2 regions of the Paenibacillus pedocola genome follow, and region 2 is predicted to be linked to the other one. Evidence: a T-box and tRNA genes for the amino acid it is inferred to sense, from the RefSeq annotation. Region 2 holds a T-box; the other holds one or more tRNA genes.
The links. The T-box of region 2 lies ahead of lysS (lysine--tRNA ligase). A T-box ahead of a tRNA ligase gene usually reads a tRNA of that ligase, here a tRNA-Lys.

Region 1: it has a tRNA-Lys gene. The T-box ahead of lysS (lysine--tRNA ligase) is inferred to sense a tRNA for this amino acid. The anticodon was not compared.

The regions. Positions count from the first base shown of each region.
Region 1 covers NZ_CP134223.1:2,336,042-2,339,455, reverse strand. Annotated here, with positions in the region: gene QU597_RS09945 (SMP-30/gluconolactonase/LRE family protein) at 1-723, opposite strand, end outside; gene QU597_RS09940 (TetR/AcrR family transcriptional regulator) at 1,083-1,748, shown strand; tRNA gene QU597_RS09935 (tRNA-Lys) at 1,924-1,996, opposite strand; tRNA gene QU597_RS09930 (tRNA-Ala) at 2,009-2,084, opposite strand; gene nrdR (transcriptional regulator NrdR) at 2,244-2,720, opposite strand; gene QU597_RS09920 (alpha/beta-type small acid-soluble spore protein) at 2,885-3,100, shown strand; gene QU597_RS09915 (lytic transglycosylase domain-containing protein) at 3,167-3,414, opposite strand, start outside.
Region 2 covers NZ_CP134223.1:3,202,673-3,206,086, forward strand. Annotated here, with positions in the region: gene QU597_RS13890 (GNAT family N-acetyltransferase) at 1-121, opposite strand, end outside; gene QU597_RS13895 (thermonuclease family protein) at 264-998, opposite strand; gene QU597_RS13900 (hypothetical protein) at 1,240-1,596, shown strand; T-box leader at 1,652-1,922, shown strand; gene lysS (lysine--tRNA ligase) at 1,986-3,414, shown strand, end outside.

The sequences.
Region 1 (3,414 bases), 870 kb from region 2:
ATCCGCGGACAAAGCAACCCCGTTTGCAAAATAGAGGCCTTCTAACAGGACGGTCGTCTTCTTGGTTATGGGATCGTACTTCAGCAAACGTCCATGCGGCTTGTTCTCGGCAATTTCTTTGAAGGTCACGATACCATAATTCGAAGTATCAGAGAAATAAATGGAGCCGTCCTTGGCAATATCAAGCTCATTCGCTAAATAGATGGGCTTGCCGTCCACTTTATCGGCCAATACCTCAATACTTCCGGATGGATTAATAGACAGCAGTCCCCTCTTGACATCCGTAACGATCAAATCGCCGTTGGCATCGAATATAAGCCCATTCGGTGTTCCTTTGGTGTCTGCAAACAGCTGGGCTTTTTGGGGATTGCCCTCTGCATCGAAAGGAACCTTGTAAATTTTCCCGTCTGAATCTCCTGTAAATAGCTGGCCCTCTTTATCGAAAGTAATGAATTCCGGGAACTGGGGAGCATCAGTAACAAGCTGAGCCGAGCCGAGTTTGTTATTCTGTTTCCAAGGACCCGCTTCCTCAAAAGAGGGAGCAACGGGTGCGGACCACTGTACCGGCTGGACCGGTGAAGGAATAAGCAAGAACACGAGTAATCCTAGAACGAGCACTGCGAGAAGGGATAGCCCCCATCTGTATATCCTAGCACGCGGTGAGCGTACAGGACGATTTACGCCTTCAGCAGATTTAACGGAGCTAACTGGTTTGTTGGGCATTAGAGTGCCTCCTATGTCATTTTAGTTGTGTAGCTTTTGTTGTGTTGTCCTCTCTGCAAGATCAGATGTCCCTTCAGTTGTCATTGTGTTGCTCTCCCTTCGAAACTTCGTTATATTTTAGAAACACCGTTACCATTACTCGAAAGGAATGTTCTGTTCTCATGTAAGTTAAGAATTACGATCATGGTAACACTGTTTCCTAATGGAATCATTGTATCCAGTGCTTTTTTAAAAGTCAATATATTCTTTGAGCCTTTATCGTTTTATTGACAAGTGAAGGACAACTGTATACAATTCCTGCTAAGAGAGATGGAAACTATGTTTCCTGAAGAAAACATGATAACCGAAGGTGGATGATGATGAGCGACCAAGATGCCTCCTCCAATACAAACACAAGAAAGCTGAAAACCTACCAGGAAGCCCGTATGCAAAATACTGAAAATCTCCGCAAGCTCGTTGTTGATGCTGCCGCAACGCTTTTACAGGAAGAGGGCCCGGAAGCCGTTACGGTCCGCAAAGTATCCCAAAAAATGAATTGCTCGACAAAAATCATTTACAGCTTGTTTGTTAATAAGGAGGGCTTGGCACAACAGTTATATCTGGACGGTTGCCAGCTGCTTGCTAACGAATTCGAGAGGACGCCGAAGGCTGCTGACCCGGCACAGCATTTGCTGAATTTCGGCGAATCCTTTTGGCAATTCGGACAGGACTACTCCAGCTATTATAAACTGATGTTCGGAGGTGCTTTCGCAGATTTCAAACCGGACGAAGAAAGCTTGCGCGGTACCGTCACAGCTATGAGTCAATTATCGACCGTGATCAGCAATGCGCAAGAGCAAGGATTAATTACCGGCCAGTACGACACCGAATCCGTTATTCGCATATTCTGGGCTTCCCTCCATGGCGTCATTCATCTTTACATCGGAGGACACTTGGGAGACGTACAAGCAGCCTATACCATATACAAGCACACATTGTCTTTGATTGTCGGCTCATTGTTTCCAGATCATAGCGGCCTTCGTTGACCCAAACCTAATGGAGAGGTATAAGCGGGTACGGTCCGATAGCTCTGAAATAAATGCTGATTAGCGAAATAAGGTCTATGGGTTAGATCTTCGCAATTGGCATTGGCACCCGGGGCTGCGGCGGTTGTTGGTTAAATACAAAAAAAGAACGGCATCGCTGCCGTTCTTACTGTGATGGACTCTCAGGGGCTCGAACCCTGGACAAATAGATTAAGAGTCTACTGCTCTACCAACTGAGCTAAGAGTCCGTATGATGTTATTGGTGGAGCCAAGGGGGATCGAACCCCTGACCTCATCGCTGCCAGCGATGCGCTCTCCCAGCTGAGCTATGGCCCCATGATGCATATTTTAGAACTACATTATGTACTCTAAAATCAGGTGTGAGCCGTAAGCTCACTCGCTTCGTGAACCTTAAGTTCCGTAGGCGACTTCTATATAATATAAAAAATCGCCCTCGGTGTCAACACTTTAATAAAAAAGTTTTTAGGAGAAGCTCTACAGCCCCTCCAGCTCTCCTGTGTTCTTGGACAGCAGTCCCTTCAATTCCTTCATGAACATGTTGATGTCCTTAAACTGGCGGTATACGGAGGCGAAGCGGACGTAGGCAACCTCGTCAACCGGATAGAGCTGCTCCATCACCAGCTCGCCAATTTGGCGGCTCTCTATTTCCGCTAAGGCGATACCCCGCAGCGACTTCTCAACCTCGGAGACAATGGATTCCAGGCGCTCTACGGACACAGGGCGCTTCTCACAGGCGCGGATCAGGCCGCGCAGGATTTTGTCGCGGCTGAATTCTTCGCGGCTGCCGTCCTTTTTGATTACGATCAGCGGGGTCTCTTCAATCATCTCGAAGGTAGTAAAACGCTTGCTGCAGCGCTCGCATTCACGCCTGCGCCGGATCGATTTATTCTCGTTGGCCGGACGCGAGTCAAGCACTTTGGTATTCGTGTGATCGCAGTAAGGGCATTTCATAAGCTCAGGTCACTTCCTTTTGCATTAATATGGGAGGCCTTAGCGGCCACATTCAGGTTTCGGAGCTGTAATTCTTTTTTCCATAAAACACCGTTTTATTGTTGTTATGAATCTGGCGAGAGCAGCACATAATACAGTTACCAACCGATAGGAGGTGAACAGCAATGAGCCAAAACAGCAGCAACAACCTGGTAGCTCCAAATTCACGCGGTGCCTTGGAACAACTTAAATACGAAGTTGCCCAAGAATTAGGTATCACTCTTTCCCCAGACGGATACCAAGGCAATAAAACTTCTTACGAAAATGGTTCGATCGGTGGTTACATCACTAAACGTCTTGTAACTCTGGCTGAACAGTCCCTGGCAGGTCAATTCAAATAACCTGTCCCCAATAAGCTTGCCTAAAGAAGTATTAAACGGCTAACCGTCGTTTAATGCTTCTTTTTTTTAGAACTCGCTGTAAATCTCCGTGTACTGATTATAATAATAAATTACGCGCTGAACGTAGTGCCGGGTCTCGCCGAATGGAATATCCTTCACAGAACCCTCTGTGCCGTCCCAGTCGCCATCATCCAGCCAGCGCTGCACTTTACCGGGTCCGGCATTGTATGCAGCGATTACCGCAGTACGGTTGCCTTCAAACTGGCGGGAGAGCGAGGATAAATACCAGGTTCCCAGTTCAATATTTGCCGAGG
Region 2 (3,414 bases):
TAGATTCTGCAATCCAATAGACCACCGGTGCCGGAAAAACACTTAGCTGCTCCGGGTTAACTTTAAGCTGTGTACATGCGTACCAATTGTCAACAGTAATGGGACTTATAGCAATTGTCATTATTAATTCCTCCGAATCTCATTCGTAGAGGAATTAATCCTCTACGGTTAACTTTGTAAACCTCTTATCACCAACATAGTTCGGCTATTCTTCATACCACATCACTCCTTTCAATAGTTAGCAAAGCTTTTGTTTGCACCCGCTACTGTGAAGCCTCAGACGCTGCGTTTTCATCGCATCCTCTATCTGTTACATAATTCTCAATGCTCCATATCCCCAGCTTGGTTTCCCGTGCTTTCTTCTCTATAGCCTTGAATTCATTTTCGAACTCAATATCCGGCGGAAAAACAGCAACTCTGGCAAACCCCTTTTCCAGCAACAGCTCATTGATCATCTTGTCTCCTACATAGGCATAAGCCAGCAGACGGCCATATTGATCGCGTTCCGACTTGTCAAATTCCAGGTGTACCTTTTGGTTTTGGAGAAGCTCATTAGCGTATTCACGAGCTTTCTGACCGTATGGCTCAGGGTGCTGCCCAATTTCCGGTGTATCAATCAGAAGGAGCCGCACCTTATCCGTTTCGCCATCCTCCATTTTGATTCTGAACGTATCTCCGTCGATTACAGAGGTGACCTCGGCATCGATATGCAATATGGCTTTGTAGATAAAGGTGCCTATAACATCGTAATCATCGTTAGAATCTAGTTTGGCATAGACTTCCTCTAACGCTGAGGTCTTGGGCACTATAATAACAAATAAAGCGAAAGTAACCACTATAGCAAGAAGCGAGTACATGGTTACACGCTTGCGGGTTCTCTTGGCCGGATTGTCCCAACGGAGGATGAATGACGGATTTATAAGTCCGATGATCCATATGAAGACGAAGATAACAGAAAGAAGTAAAAAGAATAAAGCGGTATATTCCCGTAGATGCATCAGCTTAGTAACTCCTTTTATACATTTTGAAGTTAGTCTAGCAGAAAAAAAAGAATTACTGAATATAAAAGCTAATTTGATAAATTCTCTTCCTTACGGAGCGCTAGCGTCCGCCTGTAAGCTTTCCGCAGAAAAGCTCACTTCGGAAGCATAGGCTAGGTTTGGATTTCTACCGCACTAAACAATAAACTTTATTTACATAAAGTCCCAAATCATATATTGTTTTAGCAGGAGGGATGACATGGATAATATTGTTGAACGACAGCCTGTACATAATTATACAAAAAGAAGGTTTAGGAACTTCCTGCTTATTCTTGGCTTATTTCTGGTGGCACTTGCTGTATTGAATCCGACTAGAGAGGACTTTTCCGAATTTGCTGCGGATGACTTGCATGACAAGCTGGGGGACTGGTTGCCGGGCGGGGCTACAGATATGCTGGCCAGACCACTGCTGAACTCGATTGCGGAAAGGGATAATTATATCTTGTTCTCTGTTTACAGTATCCCGGACATCAAAGACGGTAAAACATTTATTTCAGATATCCAGGCGGAGAAGAAGTATCTGGGACTATTCAAAAGATTCTTCTTCGAACTTTAACTTGAAAAGCCCGGAAATCCATGTTTAAATAATCTTAATTGATTTTAATTGTATATGAAAAGCGATGAAGAGAAGAGTACTTAAGATAACGTTGTTCCCAGAGAGCTCCAGGGTGGTGAGATGGAGCAGCAATGTGCTTAACGAATAAAGTCTCTGAGCTGCATACGGAATTGGGCTAGGCAATATAGCTCAAGGATGGTATGACGGGATCTCCCGTTACAGAGATAGGGTATAAGCGTAATGGCCGTACCTGAAGAGGCGGGCCTGGCAACATGTTCGTGAACAGAGGTGGTACCACGACGCTATTCATAGCTCTCGTCCTCAAGATAACAATCTTGAGGGCGGGAGCTTTTTTGTTTTTCCAATACTAAAGACAGAGGAGCGTTAACATGCATTGGGCACAAAAATACGCAAACGATTTAATCCAAAACCATCCTGAGCGCCAGACCTTTGTATGCGCATCAGGGATCAGCCCTTCGGGTTCGGTGCATATCGGGAACTTTCGGGAGATCGTCACAACATACTTCGTCACGCAGGCATTGAAGAAATCCGGCAAAGAGGTGCGGTTTATTTTCTCCTGGGATGATTTCGACCGGTTCCGCAAGGTTCCGGCTCAGCTGGATCTTTCTTATGAACAATATATCGGATTGCCTTATACCAAGGTTCCTTGTCCCTGCGGAAGTCATACCTCTTATGCGGAGCATTATGAACAGGAATTTGAACAGGCTTTGGCAGCCTTCGGGATCGTTCCCGAGTTCATTTATCAGAGCCGCGAGTATCAATCGCTCCGGTATAATCCGGCTATTCTGCACGCGCTGCGCAATAGAGCAGAAATTTACGATATTCTGATGATGTTCAAAACCGGAAAAGCAACGGAGGAGGCACGGGCAGCCTTTTATCCGGTACAGGTGTACTGTGAGCGCTGCGGTAAAGATACAACCAGTGTCCATGCTTTTGACGAAGATTCAAAAAACATTATCTATAGCTGCAAATGCGGCTGTTATAATACGCTGTACGTTCCAGAAGCGGCGAATATCAAATTACACTGGAAAATCGACTGGCCGATGCGCTGGGGAATGGAGCAGGTCGTGTTCGAGCCGGGAGGCCGGGACCACTCCTCTGAAACGGGCAGCTATAATGTCGCCAAGGTGATCTCGGAGAGAATCTTCGGGAATCAGCCACCGTATTACGTACCTTATGAATTCATCAGCATCAAAGGCAGTCATGCCAAAATGTCCAGCTCTTCCGGCCATAATTACACGCCTGCCGACCTGCTCGAGGTGTATGGGCCGGAGCCGATCATGTTCCTGTTTGCCAAATATCATCCGAATACCGCTTTTAGTATTGGGCTTGATGAGGATGTTCTGCGCAATTACACAGAATTCGAAAGATACCGCAAAGCATATGATGCCGGAACGCTGACTGACGATGATTTACGCGCAGCCATGGAACGTTCACTTATGCAGGTTACCGAACCTCATGCACCAAGCTTTAGTCAGGTATCCAGTCTGCTGCCGCTGATTAATTTTGACAGCAGAGTCCTGCAGGAGCTGCTTCGGCAAGGCGGTGAGGATTACTCGGATGAGATCATTCAGGCAACGGCAGCACGGGCCGGACATTGGATCAGACAGTTTGTTCCGCAGAGGTTAGTTGCGGTGAACGAAAGCCCGGACACAGCTTTGTATAATACGCTTGAAGCTGTTGAGCAAGAGTGGATTAACGCTTTTTGCGGCTTGTTGAGAGAAGAAGAATTAGAGGAAGAGGTGTTCATGAGACGAGTTTACGCCATTTGTCACCATGATGACAAAAAGATGATGA